DNA from 3 places in the Agrobacterium sp. 5Ca39 genome. Region 3 is predicted to be linked to each of the others. Evidence: riboswitches for the same ligand, from Rfam matches in the RefSeq annotation. Region 3 holds a riboswitch; each other region holds the start of a gene.
The links. Region 3 has a riboswitch for cobalamin ahead of ACZ47E_RS02555 (CbtB domain-containing protein). Riboswitches for the same ligand answer to the same signal wherever they lie in the genome.
Positions count from the first base shown of each region.

Region 1: it holds a riboswitch for cobalamin, as region 3 does, so the genes downstream of both, ACZ47E_RS16415 (ABC transporter substrate-binding protein) here and ACZ47E_RS02555 (CbtB domain-containing protein) in region 3, are expected to answer to the same signal.
Region 2: it holds a riboswitch for cobalamin, as region 3 does, so the genes downstream of both, bluB (5,6-dimethylbenzimidazole synthase) here and ACZ47E_RS02555 (CbtB domain-containing protein) in region 3, are expected to answer to the same signal.

Region 1 covers NZ_AP026437.1:567,620-577,980, reverse strand. Annotated here, with positions in the region: gene ACZ47E_RS16450 (FecCD family ABC transporter permease) at 1-358, opposite strand, end outside; gene ACZ47E_RS16445 (ABC transporter substrate-binding protein) at 355-1,494, opposite strand; gene ACZ47E_RS16440 (ABC transporter substrate-binding protein) at 1,593-2,726, opposite strand; gene ACZ47E_RS16435 (class I SAM-dependent methyltransferase) at 2,840-3,664, shown strand; gene ACZ47E_RS16430 (pseudoazurin) at 3,809-4,261, opposite strand; gene ACZ47E_RS16425 (ABC transporter ATP-binding protein) at 4,258-5,055, opposite strand; gene ACZ47E_RS16420 (FecCD family ABC transporter permease) at 5,052-6,080, opposite strand; gene ACZ47E_RS16415 (ABC transporter substrate-binding protein) at 6,077-7,108, opposite strand; cobalamin riboswitch at 7,268-7,501, opposite strand; gene ACZ47E_RS16410 (GNAT family N-acetyltransferase) at 7,627-8,505, opposite strand; gene argE (acetylornithine deacetylase) at 8,730-9,854, shown strand; gene ACZ47E_RS16400 (2-hydroxyacid dehydrogenase) at 9,876-10,361, shown strand, end outside.
Region 2 covers NZ_AP026436.1:1,231,007-1,241,367, forward strand. Annotated here, with positions in the region: gene ACZ47E_RS06045 (NADP-dependent malic enzyme) at 1-2,050, shown strand, start outside; gene ACZ47E_RS06050 (DUF2865 domain-containing protein) at 2,186-3,286, shown strand; gene bluB (5,6-dimethylbenzimidazole synthase) at 3,492-4,184, opposite strand; cobalamin riboswitch at 4,305-4,487, opposite strand; gene ACZ47E_RS06060 (TolB family protein) at 4,558-5,388, opposite strand; gene ACZ47E_RS06065 (glyoxalase superfamily protein) at 5,581-5,958, shown strand; gene ACZ47E_RS06070 (NAD+ synthase) at 6,231-7,910, opposite strand; gene ACZ47E_RS06075 (LTA synthase family protein) at 8,138-10,078, shown strand; gene ACZ47E_RS06080 (DUF1003 domain-containing protein) at 10,195-10,361, shown strand, end outside.
Region 3 covers NZ_AP026436.1:521,865-532,225, forward strand. Annotated here, with positions in the region: gene ACZ47E_RS02505 (methyl-accepting chemotaxis protein) at 1-1,027, shown strand, start outside; gene ACZ47E_RS02510 (LysR family transcriptional regulator) at 1,255-2,142, opposite strand; gene ACZ47E_RS02515 (GNAT family N-acetyltransferase) at 2,239-2,781, shown strand; gene ACZ47E_RS02520 (hypothetical protein) at 2,788-3,132, opposite strand; gene ACZ47E_RS02525 (superoxide dismutase) at 3,354-3,956, shown strand; gene ACZ47E_RS02530 (metallophosphoesterase) at 4,212-5,057, shown strand; gene ACZ47E_RS02535 (helix-turn-helix transcriptional regulator) at 5,046-5,756, opposite strand; gene ACZ47E_RS02540 (LysE family translocator) at 5,890-6,519, shown strand; gene ACZ47E_RS02545 (c-type cytochrome) at 6,637-7,071, shown strand; gene ACZ47E_RS02550 (c-type cytochrome) at 7,160-8,080, shown strand; cobalamin riboswitch at 8,127-8,364, shown strand; gene ACZ47E_RS02555 (CbtB domain-containing protein) at 8,524-8,706, shown strand; gene ACZ47E_RS02560 (CbtA family protein) at 8,717-9,430, shown strand; gene ACZ47E_RS02565 (hypothetical protein) at 9,434-9,748, shown strand; gene ACZ47E_RS02570 (type 1 glutamine amidotransferase family protein) at 9,919-10,361, opposite strand, start outside.

The DNA.
Region 1 (10,361 bases), on a different replicon from region 3:
AGCTTGCGGCGGCCGAGATGCCGAGCGTGAACGGACTGGCGAGCGGGTTCGACAGGATGGTCTGCATCTGAGCGCCCGCCACCGAAAGCGACGCGCCGACGGTGACCGCCATCAGCGCGATCGGCATGCGGATGTCCCAGATGACCACACGCAGCTGGTTTCCCACTGCGGCCGGATCGGCGATGGTCGCAAGCACTTCGGAGAGGGTGTAGCGAGCCGGACCGAGCGCCATGTCTGCGGCCATGCTGAAACACAGGGCGATGAAAAGCCCGAAGAGGATGACGATCCTGCGCGCGGCAAGGGCGCGATATTGATCGCGCCCGCTGACGCCAACGGCGCTTTCATTCAGCGAACTCATTGGTTCAAACCTTTTTCGAGCGAGGCGAAATAGCCGGGCTTGTAGGTGACGGGAAGGAATTTCCGGTGAAACTCCTCGAAATTCTTTTCCGGATCGAGATCGGCGAAGAGGTCCGGGTGAAACCACTTCGCGAATTGCTGGATCGGGAAAAACTCGTAAGGCGCACCATAGAACTGGTGCCAGACGGCGTGCACGTTGCCTTGCTTGACGGCCGTCAGTTCCGGAAACGGCGTGCGCTTCATCAGGTTGGCCAGTCGCTCACGGGAAAGAGCCATATCCGCACCGCGTCCTACGGGAACGAACTGATTGATGTCGGATTCAGCCGCCCAGTTCGAACCTGTGACAATCACGTGCTCGGGATCGGCAACGACGAGTTGTTCGGGATTGAGGTCGCCAAAGGTCGTCTTGATGATGCCATCGGCAATATTGCGACCACCGGCGAGATCGACCATGGCACCGAAATTGGCCGGGCCAAAAGTGCGGCAGCAGTTGTTTTCACCAGAAATGCCGGGCGAACGCTCAATGAAGACGTTAGGGCGCTTCAAGTCCCTGACGCTGGCGAGCCGGTCGGTCACACGGGCGATTTCGGCACGGCGATAGGCGATGAAGTCCTTCGCGCGCTCTTCGGCACCGAAGAGCTTGCCGAGGATTTCGACCGAGGCTTCACTGTTCTTTTCGGGATCGATGCGAAAATCGAGATAGACGACCTTGATACCCGCAGCTTCGGCTTTTTCTTCGAAACCGCTTTCTTTGGCTGATTTCTCCGCTTCGAGATTGAGTGTGATGACATCAGGCGAAAGCGTGATGGCCGACTCGAGGCTGAAATCCCCCTGTGGCACGTAACCGAAGCGCGGCAGTTTCTCGATCTCGGGGAAACGCTCGACGTAGGCGGCGTAGCTGTCCGGGTCCTTCTTGAGCAGGTCGTCACGCCAGCCAACAATAGTATCGAAAGTCTGGTCGCCCTTCAGCGCCGCGATGACGTGAACCTGACGCGCCTCGCCAACGATGACACGCTTGGCCGGCAGGTCCAGCTCGATCTTGCGTCCGGTGACATCGATGATCTCCCCCGCATGAGCCGCGACGGCGAGAAGGGAGAAGGCCAGCATCGCAAGATGCCTGAGGGCGTTAAGCCGCATGAGAAGGTCCTCATCAAGTTCAAAACAAAACGATGAAGCCGCGTGGCTGCGGCTTCATCCATCGAGTGGACCGGCGCTCCTCCTTCACCGTCCCTGTCTTATTTCCCATCCTTCAGCGAAACGAAGTAGCCGGGCTTGTAGTCAAGCGGCAGGAAGCGGGCGTGAAGTTCCTTGAACGTGGCTTCGGGATCGAGATCCTTGAAGAGATCAGGGTGCAGCCACTTGGCGATTTCCTGAATGGCCACGAACTGATAGGGATTGTTATAGAACTGGTGCCAGATGGCGTGGACATTGCCGTCCTTCACGGCCTGGACGCCTGTGAAAGCCGGGCGTTTGGTCAGGTTTTCCAGCTTGCGACGGGCCTCCTTCACATCCGCGCCGTAACCGACGCCGACCCAGTTGCCGCCGGGGACATAACCGTTCCAGTTGCCGCCGGTGATGATGATCTGCTCCGGGTTGGAAGCGATGATCTGCTCAGGATTGACGGTGCCGAAGGTGCCCGGAATAATATCCTTGGCCATGTTGATGCCGCCCGCCAGCTCCACCATCTTGCCAAAATTCTCGTTGCCGAAAGACATGCAGCAATCGTCGGAGTAACCGCCGGCACGCTCCATGAACACAACAGGTTTCTTCGGATTTGCCTTTTCAAGCGTGTCCGTTACCTTCGCGATGGATTCCGCCCGGAACGTGATGAAGTCTTCCGCGATTTTTTCCTTGCCGATCAGCTTGCCCATCAGACGCATGCTCGGCTCGGTGTTTTCCATCGGCTTTTCGCGGAAGTCGACATAGACCAGCGGAATGCCGACCTTTGCGAGCTTTTCGATGTAACCTGCCTCTTCGGTCGCCGTCTTCGCGTCGATGTTCATCAGAATGACGTCGGGCTTCAGGGCAACGGCCTGCTCGACATCGAAGGTGCCATCCTTCATGCCGCCGAAAGTCGGCAGCTTGGCGATATCGGGGTATTTGGCGAGATAGGCGTCGTAGGTTTCCGGATCGGCCTTCGACAGATCGTCACGCCAGCCGACCACGTGCTGGAAAGGGTTTTCCTTGTCGAGCGCCGCCAGGAAGTAAATTTGCCGGCCTTCGCCGAGAATGACGTGCGAAACGGGAACGTTGACTTCGACATCCCGGCCGGTCACATCCTTGACGGTGACCTTTTCGGCCAATGCCGGCCATGCGGCAGATACGAGAAGGCCAAGGGCAAATGCCGCAGATTTGGCTGAGATGCGCATCGGATATTGCTCTCCAGTGTTAACTGGCGCGGCTGTATTATTTTCTGACTGTACTAGTCAACATTTATGTTTTAGAGCCATTCTTAACTGACCGGTACATGAGCTGAAGACCAATGATCGACACCATAGAATATGGCAAAAACGACAGCCTGAGAGACGAAATCAAAGCCTACTGGTCCGGCCGCGCCGCGACTTTCGACCTGTCCCCCGGCCATGAAATTTTCTCCGAAGAGGAGCGAGAGGCGTGGCACGCGCTGATCTTGAAACATCTTGGTCCGGGTGAGGGGCGCAGCGCGCTCGATCTTGCCAGCGGCACCGGCGTCATCTCTCACCTCATGGACGATCTGGGATTTCAGGTTACCGGCATGGACTGGTCCGAAACAATGCTGGCGCTTGCCCGTGAAAAAGCAAAAAGCCGTGGGCGTAGCATCCGTTTCTTCGTCGGCGATGCCGAAAACACGATGGAGCCGGATGAGAGCGCCGATGTCATCATCACCCGCCATCTGGTCTGGACGCTGGTCGATCCACGGGCAAGTTTCGCGGAGTGGTTCCGAGTGCTGAAACCGGGTGGACGCCTGCTGATCGTGGATGGCGATTTCGTCAATACTAGCTGGCGCGAAAAACTGGTAAAGAAACTTGCGGCAGGTCTCGAAGGCTTGGGATTGGTCAAACAGGATCAGCCGCACAAGCCAGCGGATCCGGAAAATACCTTCACCAGCATCCTGTCGCGTGTCTATTTTTCAAACGGTGCGAGAGCCGGCGAAGTTGCAGCGCTTCTGCGACAGACGGGTTTCGAACCTGTTGCAATCGATCAGGAACTCCAGGCCATTCACCGCGCCCAGGCGAAAAATTTCAGCCTGCTGAAAGGTATACTCCGGGGACTGCAGCATCGTTATGCAGTCTGCGCGGTGAAGCCGGGCATCACAGGCAAAACCTGAGGCTCCGTCTGTGTCCTCAGGCCAGATTGTGAGATCCAGAGCGTCAAGTCCCTGACCGTAGAAGACTGTCTTCTGATGACCAATGCGCAACGGTGACTGGGGGGCGGATCATTCCCTGCCCTGTTGCACGGACTGACCGGCACCTCATTTTTCCGCGCGCTCGAAAAGTTCCTCGAAGCGCGGTTTTGCCCGAGCTGGCATATCGACCGTCCGGTAGCTCTGCGGCAGGGTCGCATCGCCGACCTTGATCAGCATGACCATGCCCATGCCATAATGCGGTGAACATTTGATACCGTAGAAACCCGGCTTGTCGAAACCGGTCTCGAATTCATCATTGATCCGGCTTTTGAAACCTTCCACACCTTCAGGAACCATCCCCTCAACGGTCGCGGCATTGTGACTCTTGTGGGTCGGCACGAAGCGTACGCGATCACCGGCGGTGATCTCCAGAAAATCGGGCTCGAACACCATTGGGCCCTTCTCGCCCCTATTCAGCATTTTCACCTCGAAGGTTTCTGCCGAGGCATGTGCGGATAAACCCGACCCCATGAGGAGGGCAACGCCTGCAACTCTTGCAAGCCTCAGCAATTTCATCATGCCATGACCTTTCTTGCATGATCGGCCCGTCCGTGGGCCGGCAGAAAACGAATGTGCGAAAAGCCGCTTCCATCAACCGTCGCAACGCATTCCACTCCGAAGACGGACGCTATCGTTGCCGGCGTCAGGACTTCGCGCGGCGCGCCGATGGCGATCATCTCACCGCGATGCATAATGGCGACGCGGTCGCAAAACATGGCGGCGTGATTGAGATCATGAAGGGCCGCCACAACGGTCAATCCCTGCCGGCGCACCAGATCGAGCAAGCCGATCTGGTGGCCGATGTCGAGGTGATTGGTAGGCTCGTCCAGCAGCAGAATATTGGGCTCCTGCGCCAATGCGCGGGCGATATGCAGTCGCTGGCGCTCACCACCGGAAAGGTGGTGCCAGCTGCGCTCCGCCTTGTCGGCCATGTCGACATTATCGAGCGCGGCCTCGACGATCGCGTCGTCATGCGAAGACCACGCCGAAAGTGGACCGAGATAGGGCGTGCGCCCCAATTCCACCGCCTGTCGTGCCGTGATGCGCTCGGTGGTTTCGGCCTGCTGCTCCACAAAAGCCAGCCGGCGAGCGAGTTCACGCCGTCCGAGGGAGGCGAGCGGATCGCCGCCGAGCATGACGTGACCCTGGCGCGGCTTGCGGATGCCGGCCAGCATGGAGAGCAGCGTGCTTTTACCGGACCCATTCGGGCCGATTATGCCGAGAAACTCTCCGGAGCCGACATCGAGCGAGACACCGCGTACGATGTCGATATTGCCTGCGCGAAATTTCAGGTCATGAGCGGATAGCTTCACGAACGTCCCCTCTTCTGTCCGAGGATGAAGGCGAAGGCGGGCGCGCCGACGAGCGCGGTGATAACGCCGATGGGCAGCACCTGCCCGGGAATGACGATGCGGGAGAGAATATCGGCGATGATCATGAATACCGCACCGGTCAATGCTGTCACCGGCAGCAGCAGCCCATGGCGGACGCCGACGAAGATGCGTGCCGCGTGGGGAATGACGAGGCCGACAAAGCCGATGGACCCGACCAGCGAGACCATCACCGCCGTCATGATCGCCGAAACCGAGATCAGTACTGCATAGGTCCGCCGCACCGGAATGCCGAGCGAGGCGGCCGCCTGCCCGCCGAAGGCGAAAGCATCAAGCGCCCGGGCGTGCCAGAGGCAAACCGCAAGACCGGCAACACTGACCGGCAGGGCCAGCCACACATCCGGCCAGCGCACGCCCGAGAGGTTCCCCAGCAGCCAGAACATGATACCGCGCGCCTGTTCGGCATTGGCGGATTTGGTGACGATGAAGGACGTCATGGCATTGAACAGTTGCGAACCGGCCACCCCGGCCAGGATGATGGCACTGTTGCCGTGCCCTGCACGCACCGCCAGAAGACTGACAAGCGAGAATGCGACGAAGGCACCGATCAGTGCCCCCGCCGGCATTGTCAGAAAGCCCGCCCCAAAGCCGAGAAGGGCCACGCCCACCGCTCCGGTGGAGGCCCCCGCGGAAATACCGAGAATATAGGGGTCGGCAAGCGGGTTGCGCAGCAGCGATTGCAGAACCGCGCCGGCAAGCGCCAGCGAAGCCCCGCAGCAGGCGGCCACGACGGCGCGGCTGAGACGATAGCTCCACACAATTCCCTCATCCAGCGGCTCCAGCGGATAACCGGCGTCAAACACCCGGTTGGCGATGGTTTTCGCCACCACATCGAATGGAATGGCGGTTTCGCCGATGGCCGCCCCGGCCATCAGCGCGCCGAGCAGCAGGGCGAGCGCGGCAAAAACCAGCCCTCCTCTGCCGAGATGGATTGAAAACCCGCTCACTTGGCGAGACCGGCAGCCGAAATTGCCTCAGCCAGCGTTTCAATGCCTTCGATCGTCCGGATGGTCGGGTTCATCGCCTGGGCATCCATCTCGAAGACGTGACCTTCCTTGACAGCTGGCATGATGCTGGCCACGGGATCGGTGGCGAGGAATTTCTGCTTGACGGCGATGTCGTCAGCCGGGAAACGGCGGCGGTCCATCTTTCCGGCCACAATCACCGAAGGATTGGTCTTGGCGATGGTTTCCCAACCGACCGTTGGCCATTCTTCGTCGCTCTCGATCACATTCTTCAGGCCGAGCGCCGACATGATGTAGCCGGGCGCGCCATTGCGGCCCGCCACATAGGGATCGATATCCAGTTCCGCGCTGGAGAACCAGAACACGGCGGAAAGCTTGCCGTTTGCGGAAGCAATCTTCGCGCGGGCAGCCTCTTCCCTTTTCTTGAGATCATTGACCACTTCTTCGCCGCGATCCTGGACGTTGAAAATCTGCGCAAGGTCGCGGATTTCCTGATAGATCAAATCCATTGTGAAGCCGGTCTTGCGCACGCCGTCGCCGCCCCCGGAATTGTCCTTGCCCACGCAATCTGCCGGCGAGGTGTAAACAGGAATGCCGAGTTCGGCGAATTGCGCCGGCGTACCGACAACGCCCTCGGGGCCGATCTGCCACTGGAACTGTGTTGTGACGAGGTCCGGCCTCTTTCCGACGACGGCCTCGAAGCTTGGATCATTGTCGGCCAGACGCTCCACCCTGGAATTGGCCTGCTCATAGCCCGCAAGGACCGGGCCGATCCACAGGGCCGTGCCAACGACCTTGTCGGCCAGCCCGAGCAGATAAAGAACCTCAGTCGTGCTCTGGCCGACGGAGACGGCGCGGGCGGGCGGCTGCTTGAAAGTGATGTCGTGACCGCAGCTTTTGATTGTCAAGGGATATACCGTTTCCGCAGCATTGGCGGTGGCGGCGGGCAGAACTGCAAGCGTAGCAGCGAGAAAGCCGGCGCGGACCGGCAGGCGTCCAGAATGAAACATGTGTTCTCCAATCGAAATGAAATCGCTTGTTCCAGAGCAGCGGCGTCAGAGCGCGCAGCAACCACGGAACGTCTTGTACGGAGAACGGTAACAGGACGCAAACCAAATGTTATGAAATAACATTACAATCTCCTCTTCCGGGCTTCCCCGCCCGTAACGATGGTTTATATTTTGACGGCAGGTCTCCTGACTCACGGATTTGCGCCTTTCATCTGCCTTCCCGCATTCCGGAGAATGCAGTGGCATGACGCCATCTGCGTCACGAGGATGAGCGGCAATCCGCTTACAGTTGCGGGGGCAGCCACGGCATTGGGCGATAATCATCACCCGCACCGTGTTCCCTATTAATCCCTTCGCCTTTCGGCTGCAGGAACCGTCGCTTTCTCACATAAGGGTCAAGGGGCAGTGCGTCAATCATCAAAGCATGTTTCTAGCGCAGCGGAACGCATCGCGTCGGGCGACGCCCGAAACAGGACCACCACATAATCAGTCGAATTGAGGCGGTTCAAAACTGCGCTTCAGCACAGCGATGGACCCGCAAGGGCGAAAATCCTCGCCGGACCCGAACCCGCAGGCTGCGGCGCCTGTTTCGACATGGTGGTAAGAGTTTCGATCACGACCAGGCCGGATTGCGTCAGAAAATCGGTCAATACGCTCTGGTCTTGCACGGCATCCAGACGGACGAGCTGATCGTCCAGATCGGCAAAATGCCGACTCACCAGCGCGACCGCATCTTTCTCCTCAACTGCGACGACCGGACCGACGATGTGACCTCGCCCGGCCGCCCGCCGCAGCGCGAAAGCCACCAGACGATCGACCTCGAAAAGGCCATAGCCAGTATTGTCGCGCAGAAGACGTTGCAGCACGCCCCGCCTCGATACGCCCAAAGCCACCCGGTCAATCGTCACGACCGCCGACAAATGATCTTCCGAGAGGGGCTCGATCCGTTGCTTTCTGCCAAGCCCCGGTGTCTGCACGGGGGAGCGCGCCCTGCCCCTGAACAACTGCACCTTTTCCGCATCTCCGGAAAAGCCGAGCCCTGCAAAAAGACGACGTGACACGCCCGTGGCGTTCAGCCGCAAGACGGTTGCCGGGTATTTTGCCAGAAGCTGCCGCACCAGCCAGGGCGCCACGCCACGCCCCTGCAGACGTGGCGATACGATGACCATGCCGAGCGTCGCGAAACCCTGATCATAGGGAAAGAGCATCGCTGTCGCGACAACACGGTCGATCTCGTCCAGCGCAGCGAGACCGACACCGCATTGCCTCAGGAAACACCATTCATTGGCGTGATAGCGCCATCCGACCGCCATGGAGAGGGCGTGCAGACGATCTGCCTCCACATCGGCAATATCCACGGTCCGCAACTCGAAACTATCGACTTTGAGCAGCTCCATCGCAAACGGCTCTCACTCCCTCCAGCGCGGGGAACCAGCGTTCCCGGCGTCCAAGCCATGACGTCCGAGGATAACGAGCCATGCCAGCACGAATTTTCTGAAAGCACTGGAAGGACACAACAATCTACCGAAATACCTCGCTTTTCAGCAGATAAACGCCTTCGGCCGTTCTAAGCTTTTGCAATGAGCAATGCGGCCATCATAACGGGCCAATGGGGACGACCATGAACGCAATCGAAATCCTTGAGCGTCTCGTCGCCTTTCCGTCAGTGGTGGGAACGGCCAATGGCGACATTGCCGGATGGATTGCCGAATATTTGGAAAGCCATGGCGCAAGAGTATCCGTGATTCCGGGGCCGGAGGGAGACCGCGCCAATCTCTTCGCCACCTTCGGACCGGCCGATCGGGCCGGTTACATTCTGTCCGGCCACATGGATGTGGTACCCGCCGGAGAACCGGAATGGTCTTCCGATCCTTTCCGGCTGAGAACGGAAAACGACAGGCTTTACGGACGCGGGACGACCGACATGAAAGGTTTTCTGGCAACCGTCCTCGCCGCAGCCCCTGCCTATTCGCGCATGACGCTTCAGCGCCCCGTGCATATCGCCTTTTCCTACGACGAGGAGGCAGGTTGCCGCGGTGTTCCCCATCTCATCGCGCGCCTGCCGGAACTGTGCGCGCCACCGGCGGGCGCCATTATCGGCGAGCCCAGCAATTTGCGTTCCGTGCGTGCCCACAAGGGAAAAGCCGCGGCGCGGGTCAGCATCCGTGGCAGGTCAGGCCATTCTTCACGGCCCGATCAGGGAGTGAACGCCATTCATCTGATGGCAGGCATCATCGCGACGGCGGTGGAGGCGGCAGACGCGTTGACCCGGGGTCCTTTAGAGAAGACCTTCGAGCCGCCCTACTCTTCCCTGCAGATCGGTACCGTCAACGGCGGACAGGCGATCAATATCATTCCCGATCAATGCGCCATCGAACTGGAGGCAAGGGCTATTTCAGGTGTCTCGCCAATCGACCTGCTGGAGCCGGTACGACGTAGCGTGGAGGCGCTCACCGCGACAGGTGTCGATATCGAATGGCTGCCGATGAGCGCCTATCCGGCGCTGTCGCTTCTCGCCGAGGCCCCGCTTGCCTCGCTTTTGGAGGAACTGACCGGCACTCCCGGTCTCGCGGCCGTCAGCTATGGCACGGAGGCCGGGCTCTTTCAGGCTGCGGGCATCGACGCCATCATCTGCGGCCCCGGCGATATCGGCCGCGCCCATAAACCGGACGAATTCATAACAGCGGGCGAACTTTCCGCCTGCCAGTCGATGCTGGAAATGCTCGGCCGGCGCTGCACGGCATGAACCCTCGAGACCACGGATCAGATGACATTTCTCTTTAACTCCGACGCCAGACGCGGCGAAATCTTCCGGCAGGCCCTGGCTGACGAATTGCCGGATCTCCCCTTCGCAATGGATGCCTCCAAGGTCGATCCCGATGCAGTCCGTTACCTCATCACCTGGACGGTGCCGGAGGATATAGCGCGTTATCGTAACCTCGAAATCCTCTTTTCGATCGGGGCCGGTGTGGACCAGTTTCATATCGATACGGTCCCGCAGACGGTGAAAGTCGTACGCATGGTGGATGAGGGGATCATCCGCATGATGCAGGAATACATCTGCCTCGGCGTGCTCGCCCTTCACCGCAATCTCCCCGCCTATCTGAAACAGCAGCGGCAGCAGTTGTGGAAGGCGCTGCCGCAACGGCAGGCAGAAGACTGCCGGATTGGCGTTCTTGGCCTCGGCATGCTGGGCGTCGCAGCGCTGGAGCGGTTAAGAACTTTCGGCTTTCCGCTCGCCGGCTGGAGCCGG
Region 2 (10,361 bases), 710 kb from region 3:
GCTTGGCCTCGGCAATATCGGCCCGCTCGCCTCCAAGCCCGTGATGGAAGGCAAGGCCGTCCTTTTCAAGAAATTCGCCGGTATCGACGTTTTCGATATCGAGATCGACGCGCCCGGCATTAACGACATGGTTTCCACCATCGCAGCGCTGGAACCCACCTTCGGCGGCATCAACCTTGAAGACATCAAGGCGCCGGAGTGTTTCGAGGTGGAGCGCCAGCTGCGCGAGAAGATGAACATCCCCGTCTTCCACGACGACCAGCACGGCACCGCGATCATCGTCGCCGCCGCTGTCACCAACGCTCTGGAACTGGCCGGAAAGTCCCTGTCCAGCGTCAAGATCGTTGCCTCGGGCGCCGGTGCGGCAGCCCTTGCCTGCCTCAATCTCCTCGTTGCGATGGGCGCGAAGAAAGAAAACATCTGGGTCCACGACATCGAGGGCCTCGTTTATGACGGCCGCAATACGCTGATGGACGAGTGGAAGGAAGTTTACGCCCAGAAGACCGACAAGCGCGTGCTGGCCGAAACGATCGACGGCGCCGATGTCTTCCTCGGCCTGTCGGCGGCAGGCGTTCTGAAGCCGGAACTGCTGGAGCGCATGGCGGAGAACCCGCTGATCCTCGCGCTTGCCAACCCCAAGCCAGAAATCATGCCGGAAGAGGCGCGTGCCGCCCGCCCGGACGCGATGATCTGCACCGGCCGTTCGGATTTCCCGAACCAGGTCAACAACGTGCTCTGCTTCCCCTATATCTTCCGCGGCGCGCTCGATTGCGGCGCGACGACGATCAACGAGGAAATGAAGATGGCCGCCGTGCAGGCCATCGCGGAACTCGCGCGTGAGGAAGTCTCCGAAGTGGCCGCCAAGGCTTACAGCGGCGAAACGCCGATCTTCGGCCCGACCTACCTCATCCCCTCGCCCTTCGATCCGCGCCTTATCCTGCGCATTGCCCCGGCCGTTGCCCGTGCTGCCGCCGCAAGCGGCGTTGCCGCCCGGCCGATCACCGATTTCGAAGCCTATCTCGACCAGCTGAACCGCTTCGTCTGGCGCTCGGGTTTCATCATGAAGCCTGTCTTCAACGCCGCAAAGGCCGCCGAAAAGAAGCGCATCATCTTTGCCGAAGGCGAAGACGAGCGCGTGCTGCGCGCCGCCCAGGTGCTCTTGGAAGAAGGCACCGGCATCCCAATCCTCATCGGCCGTCCGCAGATCATCGAAACGCGCCTCAAGCGTTTCGGTCTGCGCATCCGCCCGCATACGGATTTCGCCGTGGTGAACCCGGAAGACGATCCGCGCTACCGCGACTATGTGGATGATTATTTCGCCCTGGTCGGCCGCGCCGGCATCAACCCGGAAGCGGCACGTACCATCGTGCGCACCAACACGACTGTCATCGGTGCGCTGTCGGTCAAGCGTGGCGAAGCCGATGCGCTGATCTGCGGCCTCGAAGGCCGTTACGACCGCCATCTGCGCGACGTGAACCAGATCATCGGCAAGCAGGACGGCGTCCGCTCCTTTGCCGGCCTCAGCCTGCTCATCACCCAGCAGGGTGCGCTGTTCCTCACCGATACCTTCGTCAACAACGACCCTACATCGGAAGAAGTGGCCGAAATGGCCATTCTTGCCGCGAAGGAAATCCGCCGCTTCGGCATCACGCCGAAAATCGCGCTCGCCAGCCATTCCAATTTCGGCTCGCGCGATTCCGAAAGCGCCCGCAAGATGCGCCGCGCGCTGAAGATCGTGCAGGAGGCTGCACCCGAACTGGAAGTGGACGGCGAAATGCAGGGTGGCTCGGCCCTGTCGGAAGCGCTGCGCAAACGCGCCATGCCCAACAGCGTGCTGACCGGCGAAGCAAACCTGCTGGTCTTCCCGAACCTCGATGCGGCCAACATCACGCTGGGCGTCACCCGCACCTTGACGGAAGGCCTGCATGTCGGCCCGATCCTGCTCGGCACGGCCCTGCCCGCCCATATCCTGTCGCCCAGCGTCACCTCGCGTGGCGTCGTCAACATGGCGGCCTTTGCCGTGGTGCAGGCCTCTCACCCTTCGGTGTAATGAAGGCGCATTAACGCAGTTTTGAACATGCTGTTGCCGCAATGCGGCAACAGCTTATGTTATCTTCCTGAAACACGGATTTCCTGAAGCATAACACCCCTGCCACCGGCCGGGGACATCAAACGGATCGCACAATTGACCCGGCGCAGCCGCATCATCGGCCTTCTGCTTCCCCTTGTTTTCATCGCTCCTGCCGCCGCTCTTGCGGATCAGGTGTGCGATACGCTTTATCAACAGTTGCGAGAACCACCCCGTGTCATCGGCAACACGGCCGAGGTGCGGCGTTACGCCAATGCGCTTGCCCACCAGAACATCGTCATCCGCAAGATCAGGAACGACATGCGCAGCTATGGCTGCTCGTCCGGCAGCGTCATCGTTTATGGCAATCCTAATGCCGGGCTCTGCGCCGAGATCGGCGATGCGCTTGTGGATGCCGAGGCCGAACGCGACGCGATCATCCGCGATCGCGACGACGCCATGGCGGCGGCGAGGAGCGACGACGGCGATACCAGGCGCGAGCGCATTCTTGCCGCCCTCGATGCCAATGGCTGCACCCCCGCTGAGGAGATGAACCGTCAAGCATCGCCTGCACCCGATGTGACGCGTTATCCCGATGCCTTCAGGCAGAATGGCGGTGAGCCGGGACAGGCGGGCCTTTCCCCTTACCCCAACGCCGCCGCGGAGGGCGGGCTTCGCACACTCTGCGTGCGCACCTGCGACGGCTCATTCTTCCCGATCGCCTCCAACGCCTCGCCACTCGATTTTCGCGCCCAGGCCGAGCAGTGCCAGAAAATGTGCCCGGGAACCGAGACGGAGCTCTATTTCCACTCCATGACGGATCAGGAAACAGCAGACATGGTGTCCGCTGAAACCGGCAAACCCTACAAGGATCTGCCGACCGCCTTCGCCTATCGCAATGCCTCAACGAAAGCGCCCGGCTGCGCCTGCAACATGGCCGCCTATCACGAGGAGATGCAAAAGCAGGAACAGGCGTCGCGGCCGGAAGCCGAAAAGCCCTATTCCAGCATCACCACCATTCCATCGCCGCAAGGTGACAAGGCCCCAAAGCCCGCCGAGCAGCAGGCCGCAAAGCCGCCGGAACAACCTGTTCCTGAGCGCGACTATGACCCGAACGACACAAAAGTGCGCGTCATCGGGCCCAAATTCCTGCCGGACCAGACCGGCAAGATCGACCTGAAGAACCCGGCGCTGAAGGGTATCCAGCCACAGCAGTGAAATCTCTTCTGCACGCGGAATGGTGCGAGCGCGTGCCCCTTGTTTCTTCTCCCCGGCGGGGAGAAGTCCGCGGCAGCGGGATGAGGGGGCAAGCTCTCCGTAAATCTCTACCGTTGCCCCCTCATCCGACCCTTCGGGCCACCTTCTCCCCGGCGGGGAGAAGAAATGCGCGGCAACGTCCCGCCCTGTTCGCAGGCCTCCGGGTCTACACCCCACCCCAGCGGTTACGAAACACAAGCTCTTCCAGCGGCACGCGCTGCCGCCAGCCCTTCACCGCCAGTTCCGGTTCGGTATAAAGCGTATCGACACGACCGAGGCACAGCCAGGCGACAATCTCGATATGATCGGGGATATCCAGAATGGCCCTGATATCGCTGTCATGGAAAATACTGACCCAGCCGACGCCGACGCCTTCGGCGCGGGCCGCGAGCCAGAGGTTCTGGATGGCGCAGACGGTGGAATAGACATCCGTGCGTGCATTATGGGTGCGACCCAGCACCACCTTGCCACCCCGTGTCGGATCGCAGGTGACGCAGATGCTGAGCGGCGCCTTGCGGATGCCTTCGAGCTTCAGGCTGCGATAAAGCGCCTGCTTTTCACCCGTAAACATCGCCGCCGCCTCTTCATTGGCGCGGCTGAAGGCCACCCATGCCGCCTGGCGCACGGCGCCATCGGTGACGAGGGTGAAGTTCCACGGCTGCATGAAACCGACCGAGGGCGCCGAATGCGCCGCCCTCAAAAGGCGCTCGATGAGATCATCCGGCAGCGGGTCCGGCAGGAACTGGTCGCGCACATCGCGGCGGGTTTCGATGGCACGATAGACGGCCTCACGCTCCTCGCCGGAAAACGGGCGGGCGGGTGAAAGCGCGTGATCGAACGGGTTGGAGTCGGGCGGCATGGCGACGGGCGGTTCGGTCTGCATCGTTTATCCCTAACAATGCGGGGCGGGCCGGTGCCGAAACCATGGGAGGTTTGCAGCGACAACTCGCTTTCCAGCAACCTGCCGCCGTCCGCGCGGTTCGGTCCATCCTGCCAGGCCGGTCTTCTGACTAAGCTTCATCCGCCCCGTTTCGCCTTCCCGAATTGCTCCAGTGGCATGAGAAAAAGAGCATCCGCCTCACAGCGTTGGGCACGTTCCGGTTTTTCACCGGATTCCCGATTCTCCCGCCGAAGGGCGGGCACCTGACGGGTGAAGCTATGGGCAAAAAAGCTTGCGAACACAAGTGCCGTGCAGGTGGTGCGGCAATGTGGCCTGCCGCACCTTACCTTCATCATTCCACCGGAAAATATCTGATATAAGCGAACTCGTCGCCATCAGGTGACCAGTTGGGAGAGTTCATCGTGCCCTGCCCGCCAAACAGCTCGAAAAGCGTTTCGACATTGCCGCCATCCATATCCATCAGCCGCACCCGCACGTCGAGATCGCGGGGATGATCGAATACGTCGCCGTCATAGGAAATGAAGACAACCTTGTCCCCTCTTGGTGACGGGTGCGGAAACCAGTCGCCATAGGAGCTGTCGGTGATGCGCTCCACGGCTGAGCCATCCACCCGCACCCGCCAGATTTGCATCCGTCCGGTGCGGCTGGAATTGAAATAGATCCACGCGCCGTCAGGCGAATAATCCGGCCCGTCATTGCGGCCCTCACCATGGGTAAGGCGTGTCTCAACGCCGCTGTCTATGTCCATGGAATAGATATCGAAAATCTGATCGCGAATGCCGCAATAGGCGAAGCTTTTCCCATCCGGTGACCAGCCGTGCCAGTAGGAAGGAAGGTTCCTTGTCATTAGCCGCGGCGCGCCGCCCGCCGATGACAGGAGATAGATGGCGCTTTTGCCGAACTCCACCTTGTCTGAAATGGCATAAAGCGAACCGTCAGGCGAAATGCCGTGGTCATTGTTGCACTGGATTGCGAAACCCGTATCGACCTTTTGTGGCGACGCATCACCGGAAAGGGACAGGCGATAAAGCAGCCCATCGCTGTTCAACAGCAGATATTGTCCATCCGGCGACCAGTTCGGCGCTTCGAAAAGATCGGGCGTCTGCCACACCACCCGCATCTGCCGGGTGCGGATGTTGAAGATTTCGATGGAGCTGCGCATTCTGCCTCCCGGGCGGGTCCGTGTTCTCATTCATAGCGCTTGGTGACGCAGACATTCCGTTTGCATCCACCATTGCCTCGATTATGATCCTAGGGCGGCAGGCACCGTCCTGCAAATTCAAACCGGAAAAAACGCCAGCGCCCCGGCACCGTCCGCGGCCCGCCCCGTTTCTCCCAGATCAGAGGTTCCGCGATGAATACCATCGCCGATCACGGCATCCGCTTCGGGCGGATTGCCGCCATGCTTCCTGTCAAGAATATCGAAAAGGCCCATGATTTTTATGTCGGCGTGCTCGGCTTCGAAAAGACCTTCGCAAACGGCAACCCTGTGGGCTTCATGATCCTCAAACAGGGCAATGCCGAGCTGCACCTGACATTGCAGCCCAGCCACAAGGCAGCGCCCTTCAATGTGGCGCATATGATGGTGAGCGATGTGGACGCGCTGCATGCGCTCTGCAAGAGCCAGGGCTTGCGCATCATCAAGGGCCTGCAGGACAAGGATTATGGTCTGAGGGCCTTTGTGTTTGAAGACCCTGACGGCAATCGTATCGATGTGGGGCAGGTTATTTGAGGTGAGCGGCGCGGAGTTTTCCGCGCCAATCAAGACGCTCCGCTGTGGATCGAGCCCATGACACTTGTTTCTTCTCCCCGAGGGGGAGAAGTCCGCGGCAGCGGGATGAGGGGGCAAGCAAGCTTCGTGATATACGGAGGGGTTGCCCCCTCATCCGACCCTTCGGGCCACCTTCTCCCCGGTGGGGAGAAGAAATATGCCGCACCGCCTCACAATGCGCTTGCCCAATTCATTAAGCAGGGACGGCGTTAAACGCGCCTTTCCAAAACGCCCTACCGATCACGAAACCGGTTGGTGATCGGATAACGCCGGTCGCGCCCAAAGTTCTTCTTGGTGATCTTAACCCCCGGAGCCGATTGCCGGCGCTTGTACTCGGCGAGGTAAAGCAGATGCTCCACCCGGTGCACGGTCGCCACATCATGGCCGCGCGCCAGAATTTCCTCGACCGACATTTCCTTCTCGACAAGGCACTCAAGAATATCGTCCAGCACGGGATAAGGCGGCAGCGAATCCTGGTCGGTCTGGTTGGGGCGCAATTCGGCCGATGGAGCCTTGGCGATAATGTTGGCGGGGATCACTTCGCCGGAAGGGCCAAGCGCGCCCGGCGGCACATGGGCGTTGCGCCAGGCGGAAATGGCATAGACCTGCATCTTGTAGAGGTCCTTGATGGGGTTGAAACCACCATTCATGTCGCCATAAAGCGTCGCGTAACCCACCGACATCTCCGACTTGTTGCCCGTCGTCACCACCATGGATCCGAACTTGTTGGAAACGGCCATCAGGATGGTGCCGCGCGTGCGGCTCTGCAGGTTTTCTTCGGTAATGCCCTCTTCCGTGCCCTCGAAAAGTTCTGACAGCGCAGACAGGAAACCTTCCACCGGCTCCACGATCGGCACGATATCGTAACGGCAGCCGAGCGCTTTCGCACAATCGGCGGCGTCCTTCAGCGATTCTTCCGAGGTATAGCGGTAAGGCAGCATGATGCAGCGTACCCGCTCCTCGCCCAGCGCATCGACGGCAAGGGCGGCGCAGATCGCCGAATCGATGCCGCCGGAAAGGCCGAGAACCACGCTCTTGAAACCGTTCTTGTTGACGTAATCGCGAAAGCCCAGCATGCAGGCGCGGTAATCCGCCTCCTCACCCTCGGGAATCTTGGAAAATGGCCCGCTTTCGCAGCGCCAGCCATCCGCTGTGCGTTTCCAGTCGGTTACAGCAAGCGTGGCTTCGAACTGGCTCATCTGGAAGGCGAGCGTCTTGTCGGCATTGAAGCCAAAGCTCGCACCGTCGAACACCAGCTCGTCCTGCCCGCCCAGCTGGTTGGCGAAAACCAGCGGCAGGCCGCTTTCGATCACCTGCCGGAGTGCCACCTGATGGCGCACGTCCAGCTTGCCGCGGTAATAGGGCGAGCCGTTCGGCACCAGCAGGATTTCGGCGCCGCTTTCGGCCAGCGTCTCGCAGACGCCCATGTCGTTCCAGATTTCCTCGCAGATCGGAATGCCGATCCTCACGCCGCGGAAGTTATAGGGCCCGGAAATCGACCCTTCGGAGAAAACACGCTTCTCATCGAATTCGCCGTAATTCGGCAGGTCGATCTTGTCGCGCAGCGCAATGATCTTGCCGCCATCGAGAAGCGCCACGGAATTGTGCCGACCCGTCTCGCCCTGTCGCGGAAAACCGATAACGATACCCGGCCCGCCATCGGCGGTTTCCGCAGCCAGTTCTTCCACCGCTTTCAGACATGCTTTCAAAAAAGCAGGTTTCAGCACCAGATCCTCGGGCGGATAGCCTGAAATGAAGAGTTCGGTGAGAAGCAGAAGATCGGCGCCCTGCGTTGCCGCATCGGCCCTTGCCTCACGCGCCTTGGCGAGATTGCCCGCCACGTCGCCAACGGTGGGATTGAACTGCCCGACGGCAATCCGGAGATGGTTCTCTATATCGTGTCTGTCGCTCATAACCCTTCAATACCGCGCCCGTGATCGCTCCGCAACGCAGCAATTCCCACTTGCATTCATTCGTGCGCTTCTCGACACAGCCGCCCTCACGCGAAGGTTATCGCGCTTATATGCACATCCCATAAAGTTCATGTCGCGTTCATCGCGCTTATGTGACAGTTACATGACACTTTTGCGACACCCGATTCACCTCCCCGGATCGGTGCTGGCGCCTGAAATACCGGAGTATGGGTTTGAGAGATTCGGCGCCAAAAACAACGGCTTCCGAAAAGGCTGGTTTTGTCTTTTCGCCTGCATGGACAAGGAGCCTTTCGAAGTTTTCAGGCACGGCCTACACGCTTGCCAACCTGACGGTCGCGTCCGTCGTGCTCGTCGTGGCGCTGGAATGGGTCGTCCGCGGCTCGCTTCAGGATGTCGGCACTTTCATCACCTCCTCCGCGCGTCCGGGCATGACAACCATTGCCGCCGTGCTCGCCCTTCTCGTCGCGCTGGATGCGATCCTCGGCCGGCGTTATCTTTCGCTGATAGCGGTCGCGCCGCTCTGCGCACTGGTGGGGCTGATCTCAGCGCAGAAACAGACCTATCTTTCCGATCCGCTTTATCCCTCAGACCTGTTGTTCGGGCGGCAGATTCTCGAACTTTTGCCAACCATGCTGAAGGCGCAGCCTTTTACGGCGATGCTGGTGGGTGTCGGCCTCAGCGCCGCAATTGCCTCCCTCGCGGCTCTCTGGCTGCTGGCGCACCGTCATTCGCCGGTATTGCGCTGGCGTGAGCGCGCCGCCGGCCTTGCGCTGGCGCTGCCGCTTCTCGCCAGCCTCGCCTCGCTGATGGACTATTCGCATTATTCCTGGGTGCGCGATCGCCTCAACATCATCCCCATGATGTGGGATCAGCAGGAAAACTACCGCCACAACGGCTTCCTGATGGCCTTCGCCTTCAATATTCCCATGGCCAATGTCTCGGCGCCGGAGGGTTACGGCGAAAACAGCATCGCCGATCTCACCTCGGAACCGGCATCTTTCGCCGCCAACAAGGGTGATTACCCTGACGTCATCATGCTGATGAGCGAATCCCTGTGGGATCCGACCCGGCTTGAAAACGTGAATCTCTCGGCCGATCCCATGCCGACCATCCGCGCCAAACAGTCCGGCAACGTGTTTTCGCCCGAGTTCGGCGGCATGACGGCAAATGTGGAATTCGAGGCATTGACCGGCTTCTCGAACGCCTTCCTGCCCTATGGCAGCATTCCCTACCAGCAATATATCCGCCGCCCGGTGCCCTCGCTCGCCAGCTTCTTCCGCGGCGAAGGTTATTCCGCCATCGCAGTTCATCCGTTCCAGGAATGGTTCTGGAACCGCAAGCAGGTCTATAAAAATTTCGGCTTCGAGGAATTCCGCTCCGAAGAGACGCTACCGGCCATGGAAAAACGCGGCAATTTTGCCTCCGACGACGCGCTGATGGAAGAGATCATGGCGACGGCGGACCGGACGCAGAACCCGCTCTTCCTCTTTGCCGTCACCCTGCAGGGACACGGCCCCTATGAGACAAACCGTTACGCCGAAAACACCATCGGCATTGAGGGCGAACTCTCGGCTTCGGCCTCGCAGGCGCTCGCCACCTATTCTCAAGGGGTGGTGGAAGCGGACGAAGCGCTGCTGAAGCTGATGCGCTGGGCAAAGAAGCGCGATCGTGAGACCATCATCGTCCTCTTCGGCGATCATCTGCCGCCGCTCGGCCAGACCTTCGTGGAAAGCGGCTATATGCCGGGCATGGTGGCAAGCCGCCGCGCACCGCTTGAGGTAATGAAGAAGGAGCACGAGACGCCGCTCGTCGTGTGGTCTTCGAAGAAGGGCGTGCGTAAGAATATCGGCACCATCAGCCCGGCGCTTTTGCCCTATCACGTGCTGAAGACCGCAGGCTTTTCCGATCCTTTCTATACCGGCACGCTGGGTGAAGTTCAGCAGGCCTTTTCCGTCATCGACCGGCACATGCTGGTGACGGCCGGTGGCGATGCCCTGCCCGACTGGTCGATCGCGCCGAACGCGGTCCCTGACGTGGTGCGCAATTATCGCCTGCTGCAATTCGACATGATGTTCGGCAAGCAATATGGAAAAGAGCGCTTTTTCCCTGGCTTCAATTGGCTGCACGAGGGCGCGCCGTCGGTGTAATGAATTTCGGCGAGGGACGCCTGAACGCATGGTGGCGGAAAACGTTTGAATTCCGCCATCATGCGGGTTTATCTCGGGAAAGCTCCGCACCGCCAATCAGAACCGGAGACACGCCCGTGTCAGATATCTCCGACTATATCGTCTCTCATTTCAAGCGCTCCTCTCGTGAAATCGGCGAGGTGGAACGGCGCATTCTCGAGCTGGCGCACCAGAAAAAGCTGGTTTCGAGCGATATTAATGCGGAATTTTCCGCCGGCGCCAGTTTCGGCGACAGACTGGCAGA
Region 3 (10,361 bases):
CCTGCGCCGCCTCGCCTCGGGCGATATGCTCTGCGAGATCGCCACGCCATTCGCGCCGCAATTCGAGGCGCTACGGCACGATTTCAACAGCTCCGTGCACCAGCTTCGCGAAGCGCTGACCAGCGTCGGCCAGTCCGTGCAGACGGTGAATGGCGGCGCACACGAGGTGTCGTCGGCATCCGACGATCTTTCCCGCCGCACCGAACAGCAGGCCGCCTCCCTGGAAGAGACAGCCGCCGCGCTGGAAGAGATCACCGCCAACGTGTCCGCCACGTCCAAACGCGCCGGCGAAGCGCGCGACACGGTGCGGGAAGCGCGGACGAAGGCCGATCTTTCCGGCAAGGTGGTGCGCGATGCCGTTGCCGCCATGGAACGCATCGAACATTCCTCGCGTCAGATCGGTCAGATCATCGGCGTGATCGATGAGATCGCCTTCCAGACCAACCTTCTGGCGCTGAATGCCGGCGTTGAAGCGGCGAGGGCGGGCGATGCCGGCAAGGGCTTTGCCGTCGTTGCACAGGAGGTGCGCGAACTGGCGCAGCGCTCCGCCAATGCGGCCAAGGAAATCAAGCAGCTCATCAATACGTCAGCCGTTGCGGTGGGCGAAGGCGTGAAGCTGGTGGCCGATACCGGCCTCGGGCTTTCCGAGATCGAGCAGCTGGTGCTCTCCGTCAACAGCCACATGGACGCCATCGCGACCGCAGCACAGGAACAGTCTGCCGGCCTTTCCGAGGTCAACACCGCCGTCAACCACATGGATCAGGCCACGCAGCAGAATGCTGCCATGGTCGAGGAAATGAATGCGGCCGGTGCGGGGCTCGCACAGGAATGCGCCAACCTCCAGGCGCTGCTGGCGCAGTTCCAGCTCGGCCACCAGACCTCGGCCCTGCGGGAGACGGCGCGGCAGATGCAGCGCGTTGCAAGCCCGGCCCCTGCGCCGGTCACCTCCGCTCCGAAAGCCCGCCCGATCGTTGCACGCGGCAATGCGGCACTGGCCGTGAAGGGTGACGACTGGACGGAGTTCTGAGAACGAAACTCGTGGACTGAATGTGTGGGTGGAGGCTTGGTTATGGGCTCCGTCACCCCGGACTGGATCCGGGGTCCAGCGCGATCAAGTCCTTGATCGCGAAAAACTCTCTTCACGGCGCAGACGCGCCGTGGCTGGATGCCGAATCCAGTCCGGCATGACGGATGAGAGAGTACGGTTCCATGTCGTCAACAGGTCGAAGCCGGCCCTCGCAACCGGCGCGGACTTCACCTTTTCCGCACATCCGGCAGTGCTGCGGCAAGCGCCCGCAGCGGCGCAGTCATGTGTTTGTCGCGCCGCATCGCGAGAGCGATCCGGCGTTCGAGCGGCGGATTGAGTGAGCGCCATTGCAGCCCCGATGGAGTGGCGTCCTGTTCCACTGCCATGCGTGGAACGATGGCAAGGCCAAGCCCGGCGCCTGCAAGTTTCTTGATGGCTTCCACGCTGCCGAGTTCCATCGTCGGCTGCACGGCACGACCGCTTGCAGCGAACCATTGATCCACCAGCCTGCGCGTATTACCGCCCTCGTAGAGCAACAGCGGCTTGGTCGAGAGCACATCTGCGGTGAGCAGCCCTGTGTCCGCGATCATATCTTTCGGGAAGACGGCGACCAGCTCATCGAAATGGATATCGCTGATATCGAGGCTGCGGCCGCTGGCGGGCAGGGCCACCACGGCGGCGTCGATCGTGTTGGCCTCCAGAAGCCGCAGGATATCGTGGGTATTGCCCGTCTGCACCACGATCTCGATGCCAGGCATGGCTGCGCGAATACGCCCCAGAACCGGCGGCAGGAGATAGATACAGGCGGTGGCGCCCGTGCCGATGCGCAGGCGTCCCGTCACCCCGCTGCGATGCGGCGCGACCGTATCGATGGCATGCGCCACCTCTTCTGCAATCCGCCTTGCATGAATGAGGAAGTCGCGGCCCGCCGCCGTCGGCTGGGCGCGCCTGCCCACCCTCTCGATCAGCCGCACGCCCAGCTGTTTTTCAAGCAGCCTTATGTGCAGGCTGATGGCCGGCTGCGTCACTCCGGCCTTGTCGGCGGCGGCGGAAAAGCTGCCGAGATCGGCCACATCCATGAAACTTCGCACTTGCCGAAGGTCGAGATCCATCATCAAAGAAAACCTTATCGATTGTATAAGTCAGATAATCTTTATTTTGGCTGCGCCGCAATGCACAATGACGGCGTGAATGATCCGCAGGACAAGAGAATGACCCTTTCCACCGTTTCCAGCCTTCTGATCCGCCCCTGTGAAGAGGCGGATATCCCAGCCATTACCGAAATTTACCGGGACGCCGTTTTGCATGGCCGCGCCAGCTTCGAGATCGATCCGCCAACGGCGGAAACGATGGCTGAGCGCCGCCGCCTTCTGGTGGAGGGCAATTTCCCCTATCTCGTCGCTGAGCGTGACGGCAAGGTGGCGGGATATGCCTATGCCGGGGCTTATCGCGCCCGCCCGGCCTATGGCGCGACGGTTGAGGATTCCGTTTACATCGACCCTTCGATGAAAGGCATGGGTATTGGCCGCAAGCTGCTCGACGCGCTCATCAAGGAGGCGACCGTGCGTGGCTTCCGGCAGATGATCGCCGTCATCGGCGACAGCGCAAATGCGGCTTCGGTCGGCGTGCATCGCGCCGCCGGTTTCGAGCACGTCGGAACCTTCAAATCCATCGGCTGGAAACATGGCCAGTGGCTGGACACGGTGCTGATGCAGCGCGCACTGGGCGAGGGCGATACCACGCCGCGTTTCTGACCCGCGTCAGGGCTTGGTGGAGCCGGGAATTTCCACCTTCAGCGTATCGCCGGCAAGTTCGCTGCCGAGTTCCACGGCCTTGGTCTTCTTGTCATAGACGCAGATATGGCTGACCGTCACATCCGCGCCCTTTGCCCTGCCGGTCAGGATGGCAAGACCGTAATTCTCGCTGCCAACGGGATCGACGACCGCCTTGGCGTCGTCGATCATGTCTCCGGCTGCGGCAAGACACGCAGTCTGCACATCCGCCACGAATTCCTTCCACGCATCGTCCGAAGATGCGGACGCAGGCAGGACAGCCGACGAGACGGCAACAAGGAGGGCGGCTGTGTGGATCATCGGGCGTATCATGGAATTTCCTTCCTGCAATCTCGATCAAAAGCGAACCGATAGGGTGGAAAACGGTACGCCAGCGATGTGAAACAAATATGGTGGCGGCCGGCGCGAGAGGAATTTTCTCTTTTGGCGGAACATTTTGATAATTCACAGGTTGCCCAAACAGAGCTTCGCTCCTATGGTCCGCTCACACGGTTTCTAGGAGCGGTAACGCGCTGCAAAAAGGAGTAAAAACCATGGCCTTCGAACTTCCCGAACTCCCCTACGACTACGACGCGCTTGCACCTTACATGTCGCGCGAGACGCTCGAGTTCCATCACGACAAGCACCACAAGGCGTATGTCGACAACGGCAACAAGCTTGCAGCTGAAGCCGGTCTTTCCGACCTGTCGCTCGAAGAAGTCGTGAAGAAGTCCTTTGGCACCAATGCCGGTCTCTTCAACAATGCGGCCCAGCACTACAACCACGTTCATTTCTGGAAGTGGATGAAGAAGGGCGGCGGCGGCAACAAGCTGCCGGGCAAGCTCGAGCAGGCAATTGCCTCCGATCTCGGCGGTTACGACAAGTTCAAGGCCGATTTCATCGCAGCCGGCACCACGCAGTTCGGCTCCGGCTGGGCGTGGCTGTCCGTCAAGAACGGCAAGCTCGAAATCTCCAAGACCCCGAACGGCGAAAACCCGCTGGTTCACGGTGCAGAACCGATCCTCGGCGTCGACGTATGGGAACACTCCTACTACATCGACTACCGCAACCTGCGTCCGAAGTACCTCGAAGCCTTCGTCGATAACCTCATCAACTGGGACTACGTCCTGGAGCGTTACGAAGCTGCTGCCAAGTAAGGCTTGCGACAAGCGTGGTTGCTGATCGAGGCAGCCACCTCTTGCGCGACGTCATCCTCGGCCTTGTGCCGAGGATCCGCGGATGTTCCCTGACACGGGATGTCAGCAGATGCGCCGGGACAGGCCCGAGAATGGCGACGGAAAGCTTGCGGAACCACCTATTGAACACCCGGCTCTCAGGCCGGGTGTTTTGCTTTGGAGCATATTCTGCTCCTGTCACAAGCCTGTCATCCGCCGGGTTTATCGCGGCGCATCATGACTGAAAAAACAACTCCTCTCTTCTCCTTCGGCATAGTCGCCGATCCCCAATATGCCGATATCGATCCGCGTCCCGAGATGGGCCGTCATTATCGCGAAAGTCCCAAAAAGCTCGCGGAGGCGGTGGATGCCTTCAATCGCGAAGATCTGGCCTTCGTCGTGACGCTGGGCGACATCATCGATCGCGGTTTTGAAAATTTCGATGCGATCCTTGCCGTTTACGACCGGCTTCGCCACCGCTCGCTCCTGCTGCCGGGCAATCACGATTTCGCCGTTGCCGCCGAGCATTTGCCTGGCGTCCACGCCCGCCTCGGCATGGCCGCCGCCTGGCATGATTTTACCGTCGGCGGCATCCGCTTCGCCGTGCTTGATGGCAATGACGTCAGCCTTTTCGCCCCACCGGTTGGGGATCCGCGTCGCACCCTTGCTGCCGAGCGGCTGAAGCGCCTCTCGGATGTAGGCGCAATCAACGCGCAGGACTGGAACGCCTCGCTTGGCGACGAGCAGTTCGACTGGCTGCGGGCGGTTCTGCAAAAGGCGGATGCGGTGGGCGAAAGAGTCATCGTGCTGTGCCACTACCCTGTCTATCCGGAGAACGCCCATAACATGTGGGACGCACCGCGCATCCTTGATCTTCTCAACGCCCATCCTTGCGCCATCGCATGGTTCAACGGCCATAACCATGAGGGCAATTACGGCGTATCGGGCAATACACATTTCGTGAATTTCAAGGGCATGGTCGACACGCCAGACCAGAACACCTTCGCCATCGCCGATGTCTTTGCCGACCGAATCGCCATTCGCGGTTTCGGGCGGGAGGAGGATCGCCTCTTAGGGCTGTGAGTAAGGGATGGCCGGCTGGTTGCTCTGCCAGCCGGCCATCCACAATTGCCGCAGCTTCTCGCCTTCGAGCTTGAAGAAACTGCCGGTCGCCCGGCAGCTCTGCACCCGGTCCGAGCGGAAATTGCGGATCGCCTGCCGCAGCTCGCACCAGGCGACAATATTCACTGTTTCGGAATAGTAGATCACCGCGATTGGCCGAACCCGCCGCCGCGTTTCCGCGCCGGCTTCATCGCGATAGATGATTTCCAGCGTCTCCTCGTCGCGCACCGCACGCCTGACCGTCGAGAGATCAAGTCCTGCCGGTGCCGGCGCGATGCTGCCCCAGGCGTGGAGGGCATTGGCGGAAAGGGTCTTTGACAGCGGTTCGGGCAGAGACGCGGCAATCTTGTCGCTCGCCTTCTTCGCGGCCCGGCGCAATTCCATATCGCCGGTGCGGTCGACCATGGCGAGCGCCAGCACGATTGCCTCGGTTTCCTCGATGGAAAACATCAGTGGCGGCAGGTTGAAACCGGGCCGGAGAATATACCCCACGCCGCGTTCCCCTGCGATGGGCACACGCATGGTCTGAAGCGCTGCCATATCGCGATAGACCGAGCGCACTGTTATCTCCAGCATGTCGGCAATCGTCTGCGCGGTCACCGGGCGGCGCGCCAGCCGCAAAATCTGGATGATCTCGAACAGTCTTGAGGCCTTGCGCATTGCCGTCTTCCCGATGGATTTTCCCACGCAACTGACACAACGCTGTCAGTTGGCGTTCCCTATAAACGGAAAAATACATTGAGAAACATGGGGTTTCTCGAATGCACCTCTATCCGGTATGAAAGATACTGACATGACTTATGCCGAAAATCTCTGGCTTTTCTTTGCTGTCCTGTTCGGCATCATCATCCTGCCGGGCATGGACATGCTCTTTGTGCTGGCAAGCGCGCTGACAGGTGGCAGGAGAACCGGCCTTTCCGCCGCCGTCGGCATGAGCGCCGGCGGCATCGTGCATTCGCTGTATGGCGCGCTGGGCGTCGGCATGCTTGCCGCATGGATGCCGTCGCTGTTCCTGCCGCTGCTTGTCGTCGGCGCGGCTTACATGGTCTGGATCGGAATCGGCCTGGTGCGCAGTGCGATTGTCGTGAACGGCGATGAGGCTGAGGCAAGCGCTTCGGTTAAAAAGGCATTCTGGCGGGCGGTGTTGACCTGCCTGTCAAACCCGAAGGCCTACCTGTTCATGATGGCCGTCTACCCACAGTTTCTCAAACCCGCCTATGGACCGATCTGGATGCAGGGGCTGGTGATGGGTGCGATGGTGGCGGTAACGCAGTTCACCGTTTATGGCGCGCTGGCGCTGACGGCGGATAGAAGCCGCGCATGGCTCGTTTCCTCTCCCGCGGCTACGATCGTCATCGGCCGCATCGCCGGTTTCATGCTGATCGCCGCAGCACTTCTCACATTGTGGGAAGCCTTGTCTTAGGCTTCTGTTTTCACGATGGAATTCACCGCAATGTGACTTCTTTTCGCCATGTGGAAAGGGCATCCTCGCGGCGTTCCATCAAGCGTCCGGCGCCCGCCGGAATCAAGGAGAGAGTGTATGAAACTGAAAACAATCGCAGCGGCCACGCTGTTCGGCTGTCTTTGCGCCGGAGCGGTCTATGCTGCCGGCGAAGTCGAAAAACGTGAAGGCATGATGAAGCAGATCGGTGGCTCCATGGGAGCGCTCGCCGCCATCTCCAAGGGCCAGAAGCCTTTCGACGCCGAAGCCGTCAAGGCCGCCGTGACGACCATCAGCACCAATGCCAAGGCTTTCCCCGACCAGTTCCCCGCCGGCACCGAGACCGGCAGCGCGGCAGCGCCCGCGATCTGGGAAAACTTTGAGGACTTCAAGGCCAAGTCCGCCAAGCTCGGCGCAGATGCGGATAAGATTCTCGCCAATCTCCCCACCGATCAGGCGGGTGTAACCACCGCCATGCAGACGTTGGGCGCCGATTGCGGCACCTGCCACCAGACCTATCGCCTGAAGAAATAATCGAACGAGTTTGAAACGCCGCTCCCGGGCGGCGTTTTTCCGTCACGAAAGACACCTGACGTTGTCAGGGGAGAATGGGGAGAGGGGCATGTCTTCCATTTGGACGAAGCTTGTGGGCGGGATCGTGGTCGCGGCCGTTGCGGGCTACGGGATTTTCGCATGGGTGACCGCGCCGCAGCGCCAGGCGCCCAGCCATTGGGTGAGCCTCGGTGAGCCGGATCTCGCCAATGGCGAGACGCTGTTCTGGGCGGGCGGCTGCGCAAGCTGTCATGCCGCGCCGGATGCTAAGGGTGAAGCGCTGTTGACGCTTTCAGGCGGGCAGGCACTGAAAAGCCCCTTCGGCACCTTTCATGTTCCAAATATTTCGTCTGATCCGCAGCACGGCATCGGCGGCTGGACGCTGGCGGAATTTGGCGATGCCATGACGCGCGGTGTGGGAAAGAACGGCGAACATCTCTATCCCTCCTTCCCCTATGCCTCTTATGCCCGGATGACGCAGAAGGACATCAATGACCTCTTCGGTTATCTGAAGGCCCTGCCGGCGAGCCAGAACGATGCGCCCGACCACGATCTGCCGTTCCCCTTCAACATGCGCATGGCGCTCGGCGGCTGGAAGTTCCTGTATTTCGACCCTTCGGCACCGCCGCGCGTCGAGCTGGCCAATGCCAATGCCGAACTTCTGCGTGGCCAATATCTGGTGGAAGGTCCGGGCCATTGCGGCGAATGCCACACGCCGCGCAATGCGCTCGGTGGCTTCCTGAAGGGCAAGTGGCTGGCCGGCGGCCCCAATCCGGAAGGCGAAGGCCGCATTCCGGACATTACCCCCGGCTCGCAAAGCATCGGAAGCTGGGCCGAGGCCGATATTTCGAGCTATCTCGAAACCGGCTTCACCCCGGAATTCGACAGTGTCGGCGGTTCCATGGTGAAGGTGCAGCAGAACATGGCGCATCTGACAGCCGAGGACCGCGACGCGATCGCCGCCTATCTGAAGGCGATCCCGGCGCGCTGAGGGTCCCGTTGGCATGCGTGCCCATTGACTCCCGTCCCCACGCGGCGGATAACAACCCTGTGATGGTTCCTTCCGGGCGTTCCGGAAGGTGAAAAGGGAACACGATAGGGAGAAATCCTCATTCGTGGCTGCCCCCGCAACTGTGAGCGGAGAGCCTGAAACGAAATGCCACTGGCAGACCCTTCGACCGAACCGGCGTTTCCGGTTGAGGCGAGGTGTTGCCGGGAAGGTGTTTCAGGTTTTGACCCGTAAGCCAGGAGACCTGCCATCACGGAAATGTCCATGCCGGCGGGGTGTCCGGAAGAGCGGAATGTCAGGGTGGCAAGATCGATGCCCCCTGTGTCAGTCTCGTATCCCCGTGGTGAAGTGTATCGCAGGCGGTCGCATGGCTTTGCCGTTCGACCGCATCCAGAGGCGCGGGGTCGCGCCGGAGAGGGGTCACCATGTCCATCCACCAGAATACGGCCAATTCAGCCGTTTCAGCAAAAACGGGCAGCTTCGCGCAATCGCTGACGGCGATCGTGCTTGGCCTGTTCGTTGTCGGTTTTGTCGGTTTCTCGCATGTGGAAGCCGTTCACAATGCCGCCCATGACACGCGTCATGCCAATGCCTTCCCCTGCCATTGAGGGGAATGTCATGTCGTCTTTTCGCAATATCGTCTTTACCGCCGTTCTCGTCGGCATCCTCGGCGGCTTAGCCGTTTCAGCCATGCAGGCTTTCGGCACCACGCCGCTCATCCTTCAGGCAGAGACCTATGAGGGCGCGGGCGGTGAAGCTGCCCACAGCCACGAGGCCACGGCGCCCGGTGCTGTGGTTCCCGCCCACGAGCACAATGAAGAGGCCTGGGCTCCGGCCGATGGTTTCGAACGCACTGCCTATACGGTTGCCGCCAATGTCCTGACCGCGATCGGTTATGCGCTGGTGCTGACCGGACTGATTTCGCTGCGCGGCACCAATGGCGGCTGGCGTGAGGGGCTTTTGTGGGGCGTTGCCGGATTTGCCGCCGTCATGCTCGCCCCGATGATCGGCCTGCCGCCGGAACTGCCGGGCAGCCCCGCCGCAGCACTTGAGGCACGGCAGATCTGGTGGCTCGCAACCGTTGCCGCAACAGCCGGCGGCATCGCGCTGATCGCCTTCCGTCGCGAACCCTGGGCGATCGTCCTGGCGCTGGTGCTGATCGTCGCGCCGCATGTGGTGGGTGCGCCCCTGCCGCCGGAAGGCGAACATGCACTGGCGCCGCTGCCGCTGGAGCGTCAGTTCATCGTCGCCGCTACGGTTACGAGCTTCGTCTTCTGGGCTTTGCTCGGAACATTGAGCACGTTTTTCCTCAACCGCTTCCAGTCGGCCTGAATCATGGAGGACGCAGCGGATTGGAGTGAGGAACTCGATGCGCTGCGTTTTGCAGTTCCCGGTCACGGCGCATACTGCGCCGTGCATCGTCTCGCCTTCAAGGCGGTACTGGGCCCGAGCCCGGCGGATGAGGCGGCTCTTGCCTTTTTCCAACACCATCAGGCCGCCTTTGTGGCGGCGGCACTCGCCAAGATCAAACGTGCAAATTTACCCGCCGGCCGCAGCCTGCATCTGAACAGCCGCGATATTCGCCGGGCGATTGCCGGGGAGGGCGGCGATCACACAGCACGTGTGTGCCGGGTGCTGGATCAGCGATAATCATCGCTGTTCTCACCTCCGTCATCCCGGCCCTGAGCCGAAATCCATCCAGCCCAAGTCCTTGGGCTGAAAGAAGTCATCTCGCCGCGCAGATGCGCGTCGGCTGGATTCCGGCTCAAGGCCGGAATGACGGGGAGTAGGGGAGTGCAAACAACCGAGGCGGCTATGCCTCAGCGATGCTCCGCCGCAAAAACCTGAAGTTCGGCCTCGGCTTCCGGACCAAAGAGGCCGAGGCTTTTCAGAATTTCCACCGCGAAACTGACCGGCGCGCTGCCGGCCGCGGTAATGATCCCGCCATCGTTGACCGCTTTCGGCTGGTCGCGGTAAAGCGTCTCGCCGCTATAGGCCGAATAGGCCCTGTGCGAAGCCAGCGAATTGCCGGTATGGGCAACGGCGTTCAGAACGCCCGTGCCTGCCAGCGCACTTGCCGCCGCGCAGATGCCGGCCACCAGTCGGTTCCTCTCGCGAAACCGGCGCACCAGTTCGCCGAGATCGGCAGCTGTTCCCTTTTCCCAGCTCAGGCCTCCGGGAATGACGAGCGCATCGATGTCAACGGCATCGAGCGCGTCATAGGATGTATCCGGCGTCACCTTCAGCCCGCCCATCGAGGTTA